DNA from 2 places in the Bacillus sp. CGMCC 1.16607 genome. Region 2 is predicted to be linked to the other one. Evidence: a T-box and tRNA genes for the amino acid it is inferred to sense, from the RefSeq annotation. Region 2 holds a T-box; the other holds one or more tRNA genes.
The links. A T-box is a leader RNA that pairs with one kind of tRNA and senses whether it is charged. The one in region 2 lies ahead of ACFSO7_RS19950 (valine--tRNA ligase), so its partner is inferred to be a tRNA-Val.
Positions count from the first base shown of each region.

Region 1: it encodes a tRNA-Val, which carries the amino acid that the T-box ahead of ACFSO7_RS19950 (valine--tRNA ligase) is inferred to sense. The anticodon was not compared.

Region 1 covers NZ_JBHUJX010000008.1:334,102-344,859, forward strand. Annotated here, with positions in the region: gene ACFSO7_RS04475 (ATP-dependent helicase) at 1-788, opposite strand, end outside; gene ACFSO7_RS04480 (hypothetical protein) at 976-1,212, shown strand; gene ACFSO7_RS04485 (GNAT family N-acetyltransferase) at 1,307-1,732, opposite strand; gene ACFSO7_RS04490 (YjcG family protein) at 1,739-2,251, opposite strand; gene ACFSO7_RS04495 (alpha/beta hydrolase) at 2,374-3,093, opposite strand; gene ACFSO7_RS04500 (TAXI family TRAP transporter solute-binding subunit) at 3,351-4,361, shown strand; gene ACFSO7_RS04505 (DUF1850 domain-containing protein) at 4,673-5,203, shown strand; gene ACFSO7_RS04510 (TRAP transporter permease) at 5,241-7,139, shown strand; gene ACFSO7_RS04515 (cysteine hydrolase family protein) at 7,288-7,845, shown strand; tRNA gene ACFSO7_RS04520 (tRNA-Val) at 8,085-8,156, opposite strand; gene ACFSO7_RS04525 (hypothetical protein) at 8,340-8,609, shown strand; gene ACFSO7_RS04530 (MFS transporter) at 8,788-9,987, opposite strand; gene ACFSO7_RS04535 (RNA polymerase sigma factor) at 10,266-10,758, shown strand, end outside.
Region 2 covers NZ_JBHUJX010000025.1:684,744-695,501, reverse strand. Annotated here, with positions in the region: gene hemC (hydroxymethylbilane synthase) at 1-38, shown strand, start outside; gene ACFSO7_RS19980 (uroporphyrinogen-III synthase) at 38-817, shown strand; gene hemB (porphobilinogen synthase) at 830-1,804, shown strand; gene hemL (glutamate-1-semialdehyde 2,1-aminomutase) at 1,859-3,148, shown strand; gene spoVID (stage VI sporulation protein D) at 3,398-4,507, shown strand; gene ysxE (spore coat protein YsxE) at 4,800-5,837, shown strand; gene ACFSO7_RS19955 (hypothetical protein) at 5,854-6,039, opposite strand; T-box leader at 6,207-6,445, shown strand; gene ACFSO7_RS19950 (valine--tRNA ligase) at 6,488-9,133, shown strand; gene ACFSO7_RS19945 (bifunctional folylpolyglutamate synthase/dihydrofolate synthase) at 9,234-10,532, shown strand; gene ACFSO7_RS19940 (sensor domain-containing diguanylate cyclase) at 10,618-10,758, shown strand, end outside.

The sequences.
Region 1 (10,758 bases), on a different contig from region 2:
TTTATATCTAGTTCCTTTGCTGCTTCACGAATGATTCTTTCTTTTTGCCAGTCTTTGTTTAATATTTTCGCTGAATTCCATTTTTCTGGTTCGTGATGCATTAAGATTCGATAAAAAATGCTATGAAAGGTACCAGTAACTAAACGATTAATTTGATTCGCCTGTATGTCAGGATACTGATTAAGGCGCATTTTCATTTCACCAGCAGCTTTTGAGGTAAATGTCACAAGCATCATCGTACTTGGGTCGATCTTTTTTTCACGGATCATATAAGCTGTTTTCGTTGTTAATACTCTTGTCTTCCCACTACCAGCGCCAGATAAAATGAGTAGTGGTCGATCTGAATCAAGAACGGCTTGAGTTTGATTGAAATCAAGAGGAAATCCAGCTTGAAGGAGCTTTTGAATGTAAGGATCCGTTTGATGGGATGTATCAACTTTATTTTTGCAAAACGTCACTTTGACAGGTAAAAGCTTAGCTCTTCGGAAGGTAGTACGTGAAGTTTGATCTTCCGATATATTCCTACTTTTCGGAATGCGGAACCCATTTTGCTCTGTAAATTCGATCTTTTCAATTATGGTTGTTTCTTCTGTTTCACATGCTTCTATATGTGGACTGCTATGAAAAAAATAAGGTGCCTTTTTCATCCCAATATAAAGCTGGACTGATTTTTGACAGACTGAACAAGTTAACCTTTCCTTTTTACCTGCCAAATAAAGTTGATGAAAAAGTTCACGTGGATAGGTTTCAAGATTGATTTTTTCATTGTTTACAATGGCTATTTGCATAATGGTTCCCCTTGGTTTTAATTCACATGGCTAATCATATCAAATATCAAAGATAACCTAAAGAGGAATTCAGGGAACAAGTGTGGAAGTATTAGGTAATAGATATTTAAAATTAGGCATAATATAGGTAAAAATGTGGAGCTGCTAGTACCTGCGATAGATAATTTCCGAAAAAGTGGGTGAGAAAGTGGGGTACTTATTACCATTAACACCGTATCAAGAAATGCAATATCAAAATCGAGATATGAAGTTCACTAGCCGTTATGTACAAACATTTCCAATTGCACCCTTACAACGAGTTGCCCGAGAAGATCATTTCAATCACGATCCAAGACATAAAACCTTTCGAAAAAAAACAAATGCTGAAATGAAGCTGATAGGTGAAATTACAGGGAAGGGGATATATTTTGATGAATGGATATGATAAAAGTGAATGCGCTCATGTAACTCCGACAGCCTATACGTCTCGAAAAGTACTCTTGCGCTGGAACATTACAATGAAGAAAACTCTTGTCATGTTAGACAAGAGTTTTCTTCATTGTTTTATGAGGAATTCCTGCATCTAGAAATTCTTCCGATACGATTTCATAACCAAGACTTTCGTAAAAAGGGATGGCTTGGGTTTGAGCATTTAGCTTCAAACTTGGAATTTGATTCGCTTTAGCAAAATCTTCTATGCCACGCATAATTTCTTTTCCAGCACCTGTGCCACGTGCTTCTTTGCGCACGCAAATTCGCTCGACTTTACCGATTCCATCTAGGACACGAAATCGGCCCGCACCTATGGCACGCTTGTCGCTGTATAAAATAAAATGAGTAGCGTCGTCCTCGTATTGGTCAATTTCTTCTTCTTCTGGAACCTTTTGTTCGGCAACAAATACTTCTTTTCGAATCGAAAAGGCATCTTGTAATTCTTCTGCTGTTGTAACAATTTTTAACTTCATTAATGATTATTCCTTTCCAAGACGAAATGTTTCATAAACTGTCCATGAGCCATTATCTAGCTGGTATAACAAATGGAAACGATCCACTAGTTCCTCATGGTTGAAGTTGTGCATTCTTAAAGCACCATATACATCAGAATGTTCATCATTTGATAATTTTTGTCCGATTGTTATATGGGGGACGAATGCATATTCTGACTGACTATGATCTAATTTTTCATTAATTTCATTATGCAGTTGTACGAGTACATCGCTCGTTTCTACCTTCATATAAATCACATTATTTACTGGATGAAAAGAGCTATATTTCGTTGATTTTAAGGAGAATGGTTCATAATTGTTAGCAATTTCTTTCAGTTGATTCGCTAAATCTTTCACTTCAATATCTGTTGCAGTGAAGGCATTTTTTAATGTTAAATGCGGAGGGATTAACGAGTAATGTGGATCATATCGCTTTCGATAAGAGTTCGCTAAATCTTGAAGTTTTTTAGATGGAAAAATTACTACTCCATAATTCATTTCATTACCTCCAAAAGATTTTATTTTGAATCACATGAAAAGAAAACATTATTATTTCTAAATATTATAACAAAAATTTGAATGAAATGTTTGATTTCGACAAAATGAGCCAAAAAACAGGACTATCTTAGTAAATGCGACAAAGCTCGTTTTAAATCTGGCTGCCAATAGGTCCAAGTATGGTCTCCATTGAATTCATCATAAAAATAAGGAAAGTTCTTTTCTTTGAAAATCGTTGAAAGCTTTCGGTTTGCCTCCAAAAAATTTCGTTCCTTTTCGTTTCTTGTTGGTACGTCGGTTTCTTCTGTTCCGACCACATGGTAAACATCAAGTAAATGAGTTTGATCAAATTGCTGCACTCTCGTTAGTACCTCTTCATTTACATATGGTGACTGTAGAATTAATTTTCCAAATGTATGCGGATAGTCAAGTGCAGCTAGCAATGAAACAGTTGCTGCAAGAGAATCACCTAGAAGAGTACGTCCCATTCCCATTTGAAAAGAGGGAAATTCACGATCCAAAAAAGGAACGAGCTCATGGGCTAAGAAACGAATATAGGCTTTATGCTTCCCACCATCGGGATGATATTTCTGCCTCCTATCTTCCACATCTCGATAAGGCAGTCCGATGATGATGGTATTCGCCATTTCTTTATTATGTAATAGTTCATCCGTCATTCGTCCAATACGTCCAAGTTGGAAATAATCTCGTCCATCTTGAGCGATAAGTAATTGATACTTATATAAAGGCGAAAAGGATGAAGGTAAATAAATGAGCATCTGAACCTCTTCTTGCAGTTCCTTACTATATAGCTGTATATCTTTTGTCAATCCTCTATTCATTTAAAATCCTTCCTTTATTCATGTTTATCTCTTCTTCTACGAAGGTTATCAAAATTGTATCACATAATTTTTAGCATTGTTAAAATAGTGGATTTTCATGCTTACATTTAATACACTTTTTTTTACTGAAAAAAGTAATACAGAAAAAAATTAAAATAGTGAAATAACTTCCAAAAAAATATTTATTTGACAATTTTGTATATTTATATGGTAAAATCAATTAGTATTCAGAATTTTATAAAAAAGGGGGAAGTGACTTGAAAAGAAAAAGCTTTCTTTTAATGACTATGTTTGTTTTAATCGTTTCCATGTTTTTAGCAGCTTGTGGAAGCGACAAAACGAATGGTGATGATGAAAAAGGGAAAGACGATGACAAAGTGGTAGAAACCGAAAAACCGAAATATATGAGTATCGTAACCGGCGGTACAGGTGGTACTTATTATCCATTAGGTGGTTCTTTAGCGAATATTATTAAAGATGAAACTGGGATTGAAACCAATGCGGAAGTATCAGGTGCATCTGCTGAAAACATGACCACATTAAAGGATGGAAATGCTGAAATCGCTTTCACACAAACAGATATCGCTTCTTATGCAAAAGATGGAAAATTAATGTTTGAAGGTAACGTAGTAGACAATGTTTCAGCAATTGGGACACTTTATCCTGAAACGGTGCAAATTGTAACAACTTCAAAATCTGGGATCAAAACGGTTGCGGATTTAAAGGGGAAAAAAGTATCGGTTGGAGCACCAGGTTCTGGAACATTTGCTAATGCTGAACAAATTCTTGAAGTACATGGGATTACAATGAAAGATATTGATGCAAAACATTTATCTTTCGATGAGTCTACGGCAGGTATTCAGGATGGTTCAATTGACGCTGCATTCGTAACAGCTGGAACTCCTACAGGAGCAGTTGAAGGGTTAGCTGCAACAGAAGAGGTTGTCATCGTGCCTGTTGAAGTTGACAAAGCTGATGAGTTAATTGCTAAATATCCATATTATGCGAAAGAAGAAGTACCATCTGGTGTTTATGGGTTAACTTCTGCCGTTCCAACAGTGGCAGTACAAGCAATGTTAGTCGTTCGTGATGATTTAGCAGATGACCTTGTTTATGACATTACTAAAGCTGTGTTTGAAAATACGGATAAAATTGCGCACGCAAAAGGAAAACTGATTAAAGCTGAAAAGGCTTTAAATGGAGTAGGAATCAAAGTGCATCCTGGAGCGCAAAAATACTTTGAGGAAAAAGGGATTAAAGCAGAGTAAGTTTATCCTAAAGAGTAAATAAGTATTTGACCGGCTGCTTTACCTTAATGGTGAAAGGCCGGTCAAATTCACTTAATAAAAGATAGTATTCATAATTTATTTAGACTGGGAAAATTGTCAAGCTCCAGCGTCTAGCCCCGACATACAGGATGTACTAGTGTCGACAATGCGACAGGACGTCATGATTTTGTCGACCTCGAGATCAAATGTTCTCCACCCAAAAAGTCAAAGAACGTCTTTCCGTGTGGAGAAGGATTTGCTTGTCGGGGCTGTTCAAGGCGCTTGCGCTTTTCTTTATGGTGGGGGTCATTTTGATTCATTTATTGATGAAAAAGAAGAGAATTTATTTAGTATCCCTCATTTTTATAATCATAGCCATAATTCTATTCTTACCATACAAACAAGCGCTAGTCTTTGAATATCAAAACACAGGTAAAGTGCTTGTATTCCTTCCTTTAAAAAGTCATGACACTTTTAAAATGAAATACACCCATTCGATTCACCTCACAAGTGTAGTTGAAAGCTACGCGATAACGAAAAAAAAAGAAATTAAACAATACGAACTTATGTATGAAAATTTCGCAATTGGAATGCCTTCCGATGCAGGGGAAGGAGAAGTTTTTGAAGAAAAAGATGGTAAGTACTACATAAAAAATATGAATCGAATCTTTCCTTCATTCGACTTGAGAGTTGGAAAGGTGAGGGCGAATCATACAATCATCTATAAAAATAAAGAGTATCCCTTATCGAAAAGTATTACCCCTGGAACCTGGATACGAATCCACGTGAAAAGGGTAAATATGATAGAGAGCTTAAAAGGAGTGAATATTCTTGAGTTATAATGAAGGAATATTATCAGAAGAACAACAACAAGAAATCATGGAAAAATACGATCCAGAAGCGGGTACGAGAAAATTAACGGGTGTCATTAGCTGGATTGTCTTCCTAGGACTTTTAGCTTTTTCACTCTTCCAGCTCTACACGGGAGTCTTCGGGCAGTTAACAGCTCAATTGCAAAGAACCATCCATTTAGGTTTTGCATTAGCACTCATTTTCTTACTTTACCCAGCTCGTAAAAAGAATTTGAAAAAGAACAAGGTCGCTTGGTATGATATGATCTTGGCTTTAATTGCGATTGTCGTCGGATCCTATTGGCCCCTTATGATCGATGACCTAGTTATGAGGGTAGGGCGTTTAACGGATCTAGACTTTTATGTTGGTCTCGCTGCTATTTTATTAGTATTAGAAGCAACTCGTCGAACGGTTGGCTTGCCAATTACTATTATTGCCACGATATTTTTGGGCTACGCGATTTATGGTCCTTATATGCCAGGATTTCTTGCACATCGCGGATTGGATTTGCACCGTTTAGTCCAAACGATGTTTTTTACAACTGAAGGGATATTAGGTACTCCTCTTGCCGTATCGTCTACCTTTATCTTCTTATTCCTTTTATTTGGCTCTTTCCTTGTAAAAACAGGTGTAGGACAATATTTTAACGACTTAGCTGTTGCGATTGCTGGAAGAAGCGTTGGTGGACCAGCTAAAGTAGCGATATTCTCTAGTGCCTTACAAGGAACAATTAGCGGAAGCTCTGTTGCTAACGTTGTCACTTCAGGTGCTTTTACCATTCCAATGATGAAAAGGCTGGGGTATAAAAAGGAATTTGCTGGTGCGGTAGAAGCGGCATCCTCAACAGGTGGACAACTAATGCCTCCTGTCATGGGAGCTGCAGCCTTCTTAATGGTTGAGTTCATTGGTGGGATAAGCTATTGGGATATCGCCAAAGCGGCTGCCATTCCAGCGATTTTATATTTTACAGGAATTTGGATCATGACTCATTTTGAAGCAAAACGTTTAGGACTTAGAGGTCTGACAAAAGAAGAAATGCCTGACAAAAAGGAAATTATCAAGGATCTTTATTTATTACTTCCGATTGTTGCAGTATTAATTCTATTGATGACTGGAATGAGCGTCATGCGTTCAGCTCTTTGGTCCATTTTAATAACGGTTGTCTTAAGTGGGCTGAAGAAAAAGACAAGAATGGGTTTTAAAGGAATCATTGAAGCTTTAGTAGATGGGGCAAGAACGGCTTTAGCTGTTGCTGCTGCGACTGCTTCTGCAGGGATCATTGTAGGGGTAGTGACAAAAACAGGACTAGGATTGAAATTAGCAAATGGTTTACTTGATCTTGCAGATGGTAAATTGCTATTGATTTTATTCTTCACGATGATTGCTTCATTAATATTGGGTATGGGAGCTCCAACGACTGCAAACTATGTCATCACATCTACGATTGCTGCACCAGCGATTATATTAATGGGAGTACCTGATTTACCTGCCCATTTATTTGTTTTCTATTTTGGTATTATTGCTGATATCACTCCACCGGTAGCCTTAGCAGCCTTTGCAGCAGCAGCCGTTTCGGGCGGGGAACCAATAAAAACCGGTATCGATTCATCCAAGCTTGCGATAGCCGCTTTTATTATCCCTTACATGTTCGTGTTATCACCGGAGTTACTGATGATCGATACAACTTGGACTTATTTAATTTGGATTGTCTTTACTGCTTTAGCGGGAATGACTGCGATTGGAGCAGGAATCATTGGATATTGGTTCAGGAAGCTTGTATGGTATGAGCGACTAATGGGGATCGCTGGTGGTCTATTATTGATTTATCCAGAAGGGGTTACAGATATTATTGGTCTAGGATTACTATTTGTAGTCATTGCATTGCAATTCATGAATAAGCGTCAAAATATGAAGTTAAGTGTTTAATAGGGGGAGGGTTTGACTTCTGATCGAGCTAGTCAGCCCTTTTTTTGCCGAAAAGTCTATATTAAATGTAAGCTTGAAAAATTAAAGGGAGAACGCATAATTAAATAATTAATATTGCGTTTTTCTACATTTGAAAGGGGAAAATCATTTGAATCAACTATTATTAATCGTTGATGCTCAACAAGAATTAATTGATGGAAATCAAGAAGAGAGTGCGGTATTCAAAAAAGAGCAGATTATTAGGAATATTAATATAGCGATTGAAAAAGCAAGGGAATCCAATGTTCCAGTTGTGTTTGTAAGAGATCTCGATGTTTCTGAAGGAAAAGGTAGAGGATTTCAAGTTCACAATGAAATTATTATACCTTCGGAAGCGAAGTTTATCGATAAATCTGCAACAAATTCCTTTCATGGGACAGATCTACTAAATCACTTACGATCTCAAAAAATTGAACATGTTGTTGTTATGGGCTGTAAAACACAACACTGTATAGATAGTGTAGTCAGAACAGCCACTATTAGTGGTTTGGATGTAACTTTAGTCGGTGATGGGCATTCAACAACGGACAATGATGTTTTAAATGCAGAACAAATCATAAAGCATCATAATAGTACTCTTCATGGTCATTACAATGTCGAGCACTTTTCAGTTGTCAGAAATGTAAATGAAGACTTGTTCCGTCCAATTCATGACTCATATAGGTGATATAACTCTAAAAGCGGTACTAAAATATACGGTTCCATTAAACAATTATCAGGCGCGTTTATTTAGAAACGCGTCTTTTTTATTGAATTGTACCCTTGGGTTACACCAACTGAAGAAACGGTAATAGAATAATTAAGAATGTGCATTTTCAGTAGTATTCAGTTTTTACACAGAATGCTTCAAGAACTGAAAAAGCCCCAATCCCTTGTCTATCAAGGAATTGAGGCTTTCGGGTTGTATGACCTGTGAGGGACTTGAACCCCCGACCCCTTCCCTGTCAAGGAAGTGCTCTCCCACTGAGCTAACAAGTCAAAATATTATATAAGGTACATTTCTAATTATATGAAAAAACGAAAAAATGTCAAGAAAAATATAGTTTTTATGTATATTCTTAGTATTATGGAAGATAAGGCTATTCCTTCAGTAGGTAAATAGGATGTTGAAATAGATTTTATACTAGATTAAAAAAAGTGAGAAAGTAGGAGCAAACAACAATGGATATTCTTTATACACTTATCATGGGGATTATTTTTCTAACTCCTCCCATTTTAATTCCCTTCTTTAAAAAGAAATGGGGATGGTTTATTACGGTAATCATGGGTTACGCTCTTTATATATTGTGGGGAATCTATCTCCATTTTACTGCTGATCCAACTGAATACGGGACGGGCTACGGTATGTTGATTCTTCCATTTCTGATTTTTATTAGTATAGTGGGATATTTTATTCAGAAAGATTTGGATAAAAATAAGAGGAAGTCATGAATCTGTATGCGATGGAACAAGAGGTCATCAAATTCTAGCAAATTGGTGAAACCATGGTTAATAATAAGGATATGTATCCAGCTTAAGATGTTCGTGTTGTAGATAAACAGTAGAAATGAACAGCCCAAATCGCTTAGTGAACTGGGCTGTTGTCTTAATTTACTACAATTATTTATTACTATATTTCCCTAAGTTTTATCTGCTTATTTTTATTAGCTAAACGTTTCTGCCACATAATCGTTACAAACATTGTAAAGATTAGAAAAATAAGTCCCATTATAAACGGATAGATAATATTAACATCATATAACATTCCCGCCAGAGTGGGTCCTAAAACATTTCCGATACTCATGTAAGAGTTATTCATGCCCATTGCGAAGCCTTGTTCATTTCCAGCCATTTTGGAGATAAGTGTATTTAAAACAGGTCGAAGAATGGAAGTAGCAAGAAAAATTAATAGTGTAACTCCAAAGAAAAGTGTATAGGTAGATGCAAGAAGAGAAAGGAGAAAACCTAGCGTTGATACTCCTAAAAAGATAATTAAGACTACTCCTTCACCAAAACGACTCACGATACGATCAACGACAAAAAGCTGCACAATGACACTTACAATACCCGTTGATGTTACCATTAACGCAATTTGTTGTGGAGTTGCACCAAATTGATTATCAACGAATAGACCAAGAACGGATTCGTATGCCATTAAACCAAAACTCATTACGAGGGTAATAATTAACGGAATAAAATAAGGCATCTTCACAGAGCGAATCATCTTTCTAGCCATGGATTCTTCATCCTTTGGAAAATCCTTTGTATCTGAAGTTTTACTTTCTTTCAGAACATAGATAGAAAATAATACGGCAATAAGTGAAACAAGTGCAGAAATCAAAAGTGGAATCTTTAATCCATAATCAGCTAAAAAACCTCCTACGCCTGGACCAATAACAATACCCAGTGACATGGCAGCAGATACTAAGCTATTACCTTTTGCTCGTTGATTTACTGTAGTAATATCAGCTACGTAAGCAAAAATAGCTGGAACAAGCAATGCTGCTCCAATTCCGCCAATAATACGTGAAGCATAAAGCCACCAAATTGAATTAAAGCCATAGAATACGAACATGGAAATCGTCAAACCTATTAATCCATAAATAATCATTTTTCTGCGTCCATATTGATCAGCCCATTTTCCCGCAATAGGAGAAAAGATTAATTGCGCACCTGCAAATAGGGCAATCATTAACCCAGCAGCAGTACCACCTTGGTTAATGGACTCTAAATATGCAGGTAAAATAGGAATAATAATACCAAAACTTCCAATCGCAATAAACATATTAATCATCAATATTACGATCTTTTTTCGTTGTTCAGTATTCATGTTGATCACCTCTTTTTCTTTATATAGTGGAATTAACTCATTTCTTTTATAGTCTTGTATATTAATAATTTACATAATTGGGAAATCCGCAACAATTCAAGACTAAATAAAAAGTCAATTGTACTTTAATAACATACAATTGTCAATCACTCATAATTCTTAAACACAAACGTCATTACAATCAACTTATGATAAAGAACATAAATATAAATTCCTGTGAACCAAACGATGATAATTAGACTCTAATAATTGAAAAAAACAAAAGGAGGAATTAAAGTTTGAATCCTGAAGCGTTAGTGATCCGTGTACAACAAGGAAATAAAGAAGCATTTGTGCAGTTGATTAAAGGGATGGAGCATTCACTTTACAAGATTTCAAAAGCGATACTACTTTCTGATTCTGAATGCTTGGATGCTGTACAAGAGACATTGTTAATTGCTTATACGAGAATTGATCAAGTGCGGGAGCCTAAATTTTTCAAGACGTGGATTACCCGAATTCTAATTAATGAATGTAATAAAATTCGAAAAAGCCAAGCGAAAATCGTAAAGTTGGAAGGTGTAGTGGAGCCTTCTGTCGTTGAAATACGTGATTCGATTATGGATTTGCAAAGTGCTATTAATGGGTTAGAGTCTGATCTACGGATTGTGATTACGTTATATTATTACGAAGATTTATCGATTAAAGAAATAGGGTCAATCCTAGACATTGCTGGGGGAACGGTAAAGTCGCGGTTAAACAGGGCGAGAACGAAACTATTTCATCTATTAA
Region 2 (10,758 bases):
AATTAATTGATAATGTGAAAGCTGAGCTTGATCAATAATGAATCAGTCTTTACTTCCACTCAAAGGTAAGACAGTTCTTGTACCTCGTGGAAAAAAAGAGGCAGAAGCATTTTCGACTTTAGTAGAACAATATGGGGGAGTTCCAATGGAAATCCCTCTTATTGCCTTTCGACCGATTCAATCCTCAAAAGAAATCGTAGCAATGTTTAATAATTTACATACTTATGATTGGATCATTTTTACGAGTAATGTGACTGTTGAGACCTTTTTTTCCTTTTTTAAAAAAACACCTGCAGCAATTCCTCAAGTTGCAGTTATCGGAGAAAAGACGGCAAATGTTCTGAGAGAGAAAGGATACGGGGTTCAATTTATCCCCAATGAGTATGTTGCTGAAGGTTTTGCTCGTGAGTTTCGTCCATATGTAAAAAAAGGGATGAAGGTATTAATTCCAAAAGGGAATTTATCCAGAGATTATATCGCCAAGTCATTAATAAATGCAGGAGCATTGGTTGACGAAATTATCATTTACGAAACTTATTTACCTGAGGAAAGTAAATTACACTTAAAAGAAGCTATCACAAATAGGCAATTAGATATTTTAACCTTTACGAGTCCATCCACATTTGATCATTTTATGGAAGTCATCCTTGGGAACGGTCTGCAAAGAAATATTGAACATTGTTTGATTGCTTGTATCGGACCTGTGACAAAGGAGAAAATTGAGTCCCTTGGGTGGAAGGTTGATGTCAGTCCCGAAACGTATACTGTGGAAAATATGCTGAAAGATGTTATCCTTTATATACAAGCTCAAAATTAGGAGGAAATAATTATGGAATTAAATTTTCATCGACACCGTCGATTAAGAAGTTCTGAAAATATGCGTTCACTTGTAAGGGAAAATCATCTTCGAGTGGAGGATTTTATCTATCCTCTTTTTATCGTAGAAGGTGAAAATAAACGAACTGAAGTTAAATCGATGCCAGGAGTTTTTCAATTATCGTTAGACAATCTCCAAACAGAAATGGAAGAGATTATTTCATTGGGAATTAAATCCATTCTACTATTTGGAGTTCCTAATGAGAAAGATGAATGCGGACAAGGCGCATACCATGATCACGGTATCGTTCAAGAGGCTACACGTTTTGTGAAGGAAAGATTTCCTGAAATGATCGTTGTGGCAGATACGTGTCTTTGTGAATATACAAGTCATGGCCATTGCGGTGTGATTGAAAACGGGAAGGTATTAAACGATCCATCATTACAATTACTCGTTCAGACAGCTGTAAGTCAAGCTAAAGCAGGTGCTGATATAATTGCCCCTTCAAATATGATGGATGGGTTTGTTGCTGCCATCCGAAAAGGACTTGATGAGGCTGGATTTGAAGATATTCCAATCATGTCCTATGCAGTGAAATATGCATCTGCATTCTACGGACCATTCCGTGATGCAGCTGAGAGCACCCCTCAATTCGGTGATCGCAAAGCATATCAAATGGATCCTGCTAACCGCCTAGAGGCTCTAAGAGAAGCAGAATCTGATGTATTAGAAGGTGCGGACTTCTTAATAGTCAAGCCTGGTTTACCATATTTAGATATCGTTCGTGACGTGAAGAACAACTTTAACCTACCCGTTGTGATTTATAATGTAAGTGGGGAATATTCAATGGTTAAAGCTGCTGCAATTAACGGATGGATAGATGAACAAAAGATTGTGATGGAAATGCTTACTGGTATGAAGCGAGCAGGAGCAGATTTAATTATTACATATTTTGCTAAAGACGTTGCCCGTTGGTTACAAGCTTAGAATTAGAATAGCCAATTGTAAGGAAAAATCATTAGGAAATGAGGATTCTATTTTATGAATTCATACAGTCAATCCATTGATGCTTATAAAGAAGCGATAACTCTTATGCCTGGTGGGGTAAATAGTCCAGTGCGTGCCTTTAAATCAGTCAAAATGGATCCGATTTTTATGGCAAGAGGAAAAGGTTCGAAAATTTATGATATTGATGGCAATGAATATATTGATTACGTATTATCTTGGGGACCACTTATTTTAGGACATACAAATGATCAAGTTGTAGAAGCAATTAAAAAAGTGGCTGAACTAGGTACAAGCTTTGGTGCCCCTTCTTTAATTGAAAATGAATTAGCTAAGCTCGTTATTGAACGTGTCCCATCGATTGAAATGATTCGAATGGTTTCATCTGGAACAGAAGCAACGATGAGTGCTTTGCGACTTGCCAGAGGATATACAGGAAGAAACAAAATTGTGAAATTTGAAGGTTGTTACCATGGGCATGGTGATTCGCTTCTAATTAAAGCTGGCTCAGGAGTTGCTACACTAGGATTACCTGATAGCCCGGGTGTTCCAGAAGGTATCGCTAAAAATACAATCACAGTGCCATATAATGATCTTGAAAGCTTAAAATATGCCTTTGAGCAATATGGTGATGATATAGCTGGTTTGATCGTTGAACCAGTTGCAGGTAATATGGGAGTCGTTCCACCACTTCCAGGTTTTTTAGAAGGGCTTCGTGAAATTACACAACAATACGGTGCGTTATTGATTTTTGATGAGGTCATGACTGGCTTCCGTGTAGGATATCATTGTGCTCAAGGTTATTATGGAATCACCCCAGATATAACATGCCTAGGGAAAGTCATCGGCGGTGGACTACCTGTAGGGGCTTACGGTGGACGTGCCGAAATTATGGAGAAAATTGCGCCAAGTGGACCAATTTATCAGGCTGGTACATTATCCGGTAATCCGCTAGCGATGTCTGCAGGGTTAGAAACCTTAAAGCAACTGACTCCGGAAGATTATACTGAGTTTGAAAGAAAAGGAGATATTCTTGAGGAAGGGATAAAAGCTGCAGCAAGTAAATATGACATCCCTCATTCCATTAATCGAGCAGGCTCTATGATTGGATTCTTCTTTACAAACGAAAAAGTATATAATTATGAAAAAGCAAAAACGTCTAATTTAGATTATTTTGCAACCTATTACCGCGAAATGGCCAATCAAGGTATTTTCTTGCCGCCATCACAATTTGAAGGATTATTCCTATCAACAGCTCATAGTGATGAAGATATTCAAAAAACATTACACGCGATTGAAAAAGCATTTGCGGTGATTAAAGGTTAATAACAGAAACTGTCCAGCGCTAGCGTCCTAGTCCCGACGTACAGGAAGACTAGTGTCGACAATGCGACAGGACGTCTCGTCCTTGTTGATCTCGAAGTCAAATGTTCGGGTTGATCACAGCGCTTTTCGCTTTTCTTACTCTCACTTAGTGAGGGTTTTTTTTTATGTCCAATCATAAAAATCATGTATAAGTCATACAGTTTAATGACATGGTGATTTATGTAATAGGAAATGAAAGGAGGAGTCGCTTTGTCTCAAGAAAGCCAATCGTGTTTACGATTTTCTTTAGAAGAGTCTGTCTGGTTTCAAAGAGGACAGGAAGTCGAAGAACTTGTTTCGATTTCACTTGATCCTAATATAACGATTCAAGAAAATGACCAGTATGTAACCATTCGTGGCTCACTCGAATTAACTGGAGAGTATAAACGTCAAAATGGGTTTGCAGAAAATGATGGTTTGGATTCAATTCAAAAGTGGGTTCATTCAGTAGTAGAAAGAGACGAAGGAATTTGCGAATTTGCTCATCAATTTCCAGTGGATATTACGATCCCGACCTATAGGATTCGTGATTTAAATGAAATTGATGTCGAGATTGAAACCTTTGATTATGTTTTGCCAGAAAGAAGTTGTTTGAAATTAACTGCAGATCTCAACATTACTGGACTTTACGGTGATCAAGTCGTAGAAGAAAAAGAAGTAGCTGAAGCAGAATTAGATGAAGCGTTGGAGTTAAAACTTCGCTCTCCTTCAGAAGAAAGCTTTGATTCCGATTATGAAAATGAAGTTGAAGTAGAAGTAGAAGTAGAAGTAAGTGAATTAAAAGAGCTTGTTAGAACCAGTGATGATGTAGAATCTTCAGAAGAACTTATTGAGGAACATGAAAATGAGTTAGAATTTGAACCATTTGAAGTGGAAGCAAGAAAGGAAGAAGTTTTCTTTCGTGATCCCAATTTGGTAGAATCTTCTTCCCATCAACCAGATTCACCGGATATATCATTTTCTTCTTATCGAAGTGAACAGCCTCATGTAGTAGATCAAGAGGCTCACGGAGAAATGCATGTTGAAGGACCTGAGGTAGAAGAAGAAATTGAATCTCCTCCAATTGAAAAAACAGTAAAACAAAAGTCATCGAAAAAGAAGAGTATGTCCATTTCAGAGTTTCTAGCCCGAAAAGAAAATAGTGAAGATTTAGCAAAATTAAAAGTCTGTATCGTACAATATGGAGAATCTGTTGATACATTAGCAGAGAGATATCAAGTATCCGTTCAACATCTACTAAAGGTGAACCAGTTAGAAATTAACCAGGATGTTCATGAAGGGCAAGTCCTTTACATCCCGCAAGTGCATGCTAGGAAATAATGAAACAAGATGAGCAGGTTAAATAATACCAGCTCATCTGTTTTCTTTTCATACTGAATTAAGTAAGTATAAATTTTTTAGACTTTGAAAATTGTCTAGCGCAAGCGTCCTAGCTCCGACGTACAGGATGTACTAGTGTCGACAATGCGACAGGACGTCGCGCTCTTGTCGACCTCGAGGTCAAATGTTCGCCACCCAAAAAGTCAAAGAACGACTTTCCGGGTGGCAAAGTTAAGCTTGTCGGGACTGATCAAGGGCTTGCGCTTTTCCTACTTGAAAGAGAGTGGACAAAATGAATGATCATACAATCGTTCAAGGTTTGGACCCAATATTAAAGTATTACGGTATTCAAGCAAATTTTGTGGAGAAATATGGGAAAATATATAAAATTTATTCCAATAAAGGAACATTCGCGCTGAAGCAAATACCCATCCATCATGGGATAGATTTTATTAAACATGTTCAATATTTATTTCAAAAAGGATTTAATCGGATTGTTCCCATCTACCCATCTTTAGATGGAAGATATGCCATACTTTATGAAAATACTCTTTATTATTTAATGCCTTGGTTAATAAATGATGAGAAAGAAGACCGAGATAAAAGACCACAGCTCATGTTCCGTGAATTGGCACGAATGCATTCCTTATCACAAAAAGAATTGGTTGTGAATAAAGAGGAACGGACTGAGCATTATGAAAAAACGAAACAGCAATGGGAAAAAGATATCGAATTAATGGAAGGATTCATTGAAACTTGCGAAAAAAAAATGTATATGTCTCCATTTGAGTTACAATTTTGTCTTTATTTTCACGAAATTCGTCTAGCCCAACGCTACGCGCTTACTAGATTTGAAGAGTGGTATGAGGCGACAAAGGATAATGAAAAAGCACGATCTGTCATTAATCATGGAAAAGTGTCTACTGAGCATTTTCTATTTGATGAAAAGGGATATGGATACTTTTCAAATTTCGAGGATTCAGGGCTTGGTTCACCCATTCATGATGTTCTCCCTGTGTTATACAGATCTTTGAAGGGGCAGCTTAGGAAATTTGATGAAGCACTGACATGGCTTTATGATGGCTATTTTAAATATTTTCCACTAAAAGAAGAAGAAAAGCTTCTATTCTACAGTTATGTCTCCTATCCAAACCCGATCATACGAATTACAAAGGAATATTTACAAGCAAATGAAAAGCGGAACGAACTGAAATTTTCTCAAAAACTGTTGAAACGATATTGGCAATTAAAAAATACGGAGTATATTGTCATGCGAATGACTGAAATTGAAAAGCAGCTCAAACAAAAAAAAGAAGGAGCCCCAGAATAATCAACTGGAAGGCTCCTTATATAATTTCTAAATACAAACAAATGGCAATGGAGATAAAAATAATTAATAAAAGTACATCGAGTACGGTAGGGAAAAACACTGTCCTTATACCTTGAAAAATACAAAAAGGAATAATAAATTGCGAACAAATAAGTTTTAATTTTCGTACCCATGGTGAATACGGGTTGAATCTCCCCATCATATTCCTCCCTTTCCTCCTATTTATTATTAGTTTATGTGTTTATTATTTGATTGTGCCTATCTTTTTTCTAACACTCTAATTGAATACACTGAATAAATTATTAAAAAGTTGGAAATCATGATTGACGACACAGTCCTTTTTTCGGTAGTATAACAATATATATTTTATATAAAGCTGTGATAGGGATAGTACGTTGGTAATCTGTTTAAAGAGAGGGAAATAATTTGCTGAGATATTTCCTAAGTAGACCCATTGGAAAGTCACCCTTGAGCTTCTTCTGTCAACGGAAAAATTTTTCCTAGTAATGGAAGACGGAATAGACCGTTATCTAACTTGAGTGCCAATTGAATATTTTTCAGTTGGAAAAAAGGTGGTACCGCGAATTTTTACTCCATTCGTCCTTTTATAGGATGAATGGGGTTTTTTATTTTTTAGGGAGGTTATTTAAATGGAAACTCAAGAACTAACAATGCCAACGAAATACGATCCACAGTCCATTGAAAAAGGTCGCTATGAGTGGTGGCTTTCTGGCAAATTTTTCGAAGCAAAAGGAGAAAAGGAGAAACAACCATATACGATTGTAATTCCACCTCCCAATGTAACAGGAAAGCTTCACTTAGGTCATGCTTGGGATACAACTCTTCAAGATATTTTGACTCGTATGAAACGTATGCAGGGGTTTGATGTATTATGGTTACCTGGTATGGACCACGCTGGTATTGCAACTCAAGCAAAGGTGGAAGAAAAGCTTCGTAATGAAGGAAAAAGTCGTTATGACTTAGGCCGTGAAAAATTTGTTGAAGAAACTTGGAAGTGGAAGGAAGAGTATGCTAGTCATATTCGTCAGCAATGGTCAAAACTTGGATTGGGTCTTGACTACTCTCGTGAGCGTTTCACATTAGATGAGGGACTTTCAGATGCTGTTCGTGAAGTGTTCGTTTCTCTATATCGTAAAGGCTTAATTTACCGTGGAGAGAGAATTATTAACTGGGATCCTTCAACTAAAACAGCTTTGTCAGATATTGAGGTTATTCACCAAGATGTTCAAGGCGCTTTTTACCATATGCATTATCCATTAACGGATGGTAGTGGCAATATTGATGTGGCAACGACTCGACCAGAAACGATGCTTGGTGATACCGCAGTTGCAGTTCATCCAGAAGATGATCGCTATAAGCATTTAATTGGAAAAACGGTTAAGCTTCCAATTGTAGGAAGAGAAATTCCAATCGTTGGCGATGATTATGTTGATATGGAATTTGGTTCAGGTGTTGTAAAGATTACTCCAGCTCATGACCCGAATGATTTTGAAATTGGAAACCGTCATAATTTAGAAAGAGTTTTAGTTATGAATGAAGACGGTACGATGAATGCAAACGCAGGAAGTTATCAAGGTATGGATCGATTTGCATGTCGTAAGCAGATTGTAAAGGATTTGCAAGATCAAGGAGTTCTCTTTAAAATTGAAGAGCATCTTCATTCTGTTGGTCACTCTGAGCGTAGTGGTGCTGTAGTAGAACCGTATTTATCGACACAATGGTTTGTAAAAATGCAACCGCTAGCCGATGAGGCTATTGCATTGCAAAACAAAGAAGAAAAGGTAAACTTTGTTCCGCAACGCTTTGAAAATACGTATATGCGCTGGATGGAGAATATACGTGATTGGTGTATCTCACGTCAATTATGGTGGGGACACCGAATTCCCGCTTGGTATCATAAAGAAACTGGTGAAGTGTATGTCGATCATGAACCTCCAGCTGATATTGAAAATTGGAATCAAGATAATGACGTATTGGATACTTGGTTTAGTTCTGCATTATGGCCATTTTCTACAATGGGTTGGCCAAATACAGAATCAGACGACTATAAGCGATATTACCCCACGAATTGCCTAGTAACAGGCTATGATATCATTTTCTTCTGGGTATCAAGAATGATTTTCCAAGGACTAGAGTTTACGGGAAAACGTCCTTTCAACGATGTTTTGATTCATGGTCTAGTTCGCGATGCTGAAGGGCGAAAAATGAGTAAATCTTTGGGCAACGGTGTGGATCCAATGGACGTTATCGATCAATTTGGAGCAGACTCTCTTCGTTATTTCCTATCAACAGGAAGTTCACCAGGTCAGGATTTACGCTTCAGTATGGAGAAGGTAGAATCAACTTGGAACTTTGCTAATAAAATTTGGAATGCCTCACGTTTTGCTCTAATGAACATGAATGGTCTTACTTTTGAAGAAATTGATTTATCAGGTGAGAAATCAGTTGCTGACAAGTGGATATTAACCCGTTTAAATGAAACCATTGAAACGGTGACGAGACTTTCGGATAAATATGAGTTTGGTGAGGTTGGCCGAGTTCTTTATAACTTTATCTGGGATGACTTCTGTGACTGGTATATCGAAATGGCTAAGCTCCCTCTTTACGGAGATAATGAGGCTGCAAAGAAAACAACACGTTCCATTTTAGCCTACGTGTTAGATAACACAATGAGATTGCTTCATCCGTTTATGCCATTTATTACCGAGGAAATTTGGCAGAACCTTCCGCATCAAGGTGAGTCTATTACGATGGCAGCATGGCCGACAGTGAAGGAAGAACTAACAGATGCAAACGCTGCTAATGATATGAAGCTTCTTGTAGAAATCATTCGTTCAGTTCGAAATATTCGAGCTGAAGTGAACACACCTTTAAGTAAGAAAATTAATATGTTCTTAAAGGCAAAAGACGAAAACATTGTAGCTGCTTTAGAAAATAACCGTGGCTATTTAGAAAGATTTTGTAATCCAGAGGAGCTTCAAATCGGAATCGATTTAAACACTCCTGAAAAAGTAATGACTGCGGTTGTAACAGGAGTAGAAATTATTCTACCTTTAGCTGGATTAATTAATATCGATGAAGAAATTTCAAGATTGCAAAAAGAATGGGAAAAACTAAATAATGAGGTTGACCGTGTTCAGAAGAAACTTTCCAATGAAGGCTTCGTAAAAAAAGCACCTGAAAAAGTTATTGAAGAAGAAAGAGCAAAGGAACAAGATTATTTAGAAAAACGCGCAGCAGTGGAAGCACGAATAAACGAATTGAAAAATAGTTAAATTTTAGAATCATTTTGTAAATATTACAGTTTACTTATTAATTAAGAGGCGAATCTCAAATAAAGGGATTCGTCTTTTTCCAAGATTAAGGGGGAGCAATATGTTAACAACCTATAAAGAGGCTATAAATTGGATTCATTCACGGCTTCGTTTAGGGATTAAGCCTGGTTTAAAAAGAATGGAATGGATGATGGAAAGACTTGGATCTCCACATAATCAATTAAAAACAATCCATATTGGTGGAACAAATGGAAAAGGTTCTACTGTAACCTTTTTACGAAATATTTTACAATCATCGGGTTTTGAGGTGGGGACATTTACTTCTCCGTACATTGAACAATTTAACGAGCGTATAAGTGTAAATGGGATTCCGATTTCTGATGACGAGATTGTTGAGCTTACGAATCTAATAATCCCACTTGCCGATGAACTAGAAGGTACTGAGCTAGGAGCCCCAACGGAGTTTGAGGTTATTACAGCTATGTCATTTTACTATTTCGCAAAACTTCATCCTGTAGATGTTGTCATTTATGAGGTAGGGTTAGGTGGAAGATTTGACTCAACGAATATCATTCATCCACTATTATCTATCATTACAAGTATCGGACTCGATCATACAAGCATACTAGGGGAAACATACGAAGAAATTGCCTTTGAAAAAGCGGGGATCATAAAAAATGGTGTAGGTGTTATTTCTGCCGTAAAACAGAATGAAGCAAGGGAAGTCATTATGAATCAAGCATTACTAAAAAAAGCTTCCATCTATCAACCGGGTAATCAATACTCTGTAACTTCGACTAGAAGTTTAGTAAAAGGAGAAGAATTTTCTATTACAACACCATTTAAAAGCCTAAATCATTTAGAAATTGGGATGATGGGACAGCATCAAGTGGATAATGCTTCCTTAGCTGTTATGGCATCTATCTACTTAAATCAATTTTACTCTTTTATGATCGAAGAGGAACATATTCGTTCGGGTTTAAAGGCGGCATTTTGGCCAGGAAGGATGGAAATTATTCAGGAAAGTCCTTTAGTCGTAATGGATGGTGCACATAATGAAGAGGGTATTTCGGCACTTGTAAAAGTGATTGAATCACGTTTTAATCAATATAATATTAAAATAATATTTACTGCTTTAGCCGATAAAGCTTTAGACGGAATGATCGGACAATTAGATAAAGTGGCTGACCAACTTTATTTTGTAGAATTTGATTACCCTCGCGCATCGAAAGCACTCGATTTATTTGAAAAAAGCCACTCACAAAATAAAAGTTATACTAATGACTGGAAAAATTTATTAGTAGAACAAATAGATCGCTTAGGACAAGAAGAAATATTAGTCATCACAGGCTCGTTATACTTCATTTCAGAGGTAAAGGGCTTTTTAACTAAAAAATGACAGGAAAAGTGTGACAATTGTTGGAATATTTGATAAAATGATTGGTATATTTCATTACTAATTGCCTATGATTGGAGGGTGGACGATGAATGTTAAACCAAACACAATAAAAGCGATTTGGATATGTTGGTTATTAATCGTTCCACCTGGTATATGGTTTGTTTACAATAACTTTCCGCCCGATTTATTTGGACAAGGTAAAGCTTTAATGACCTTTTTAGCATTG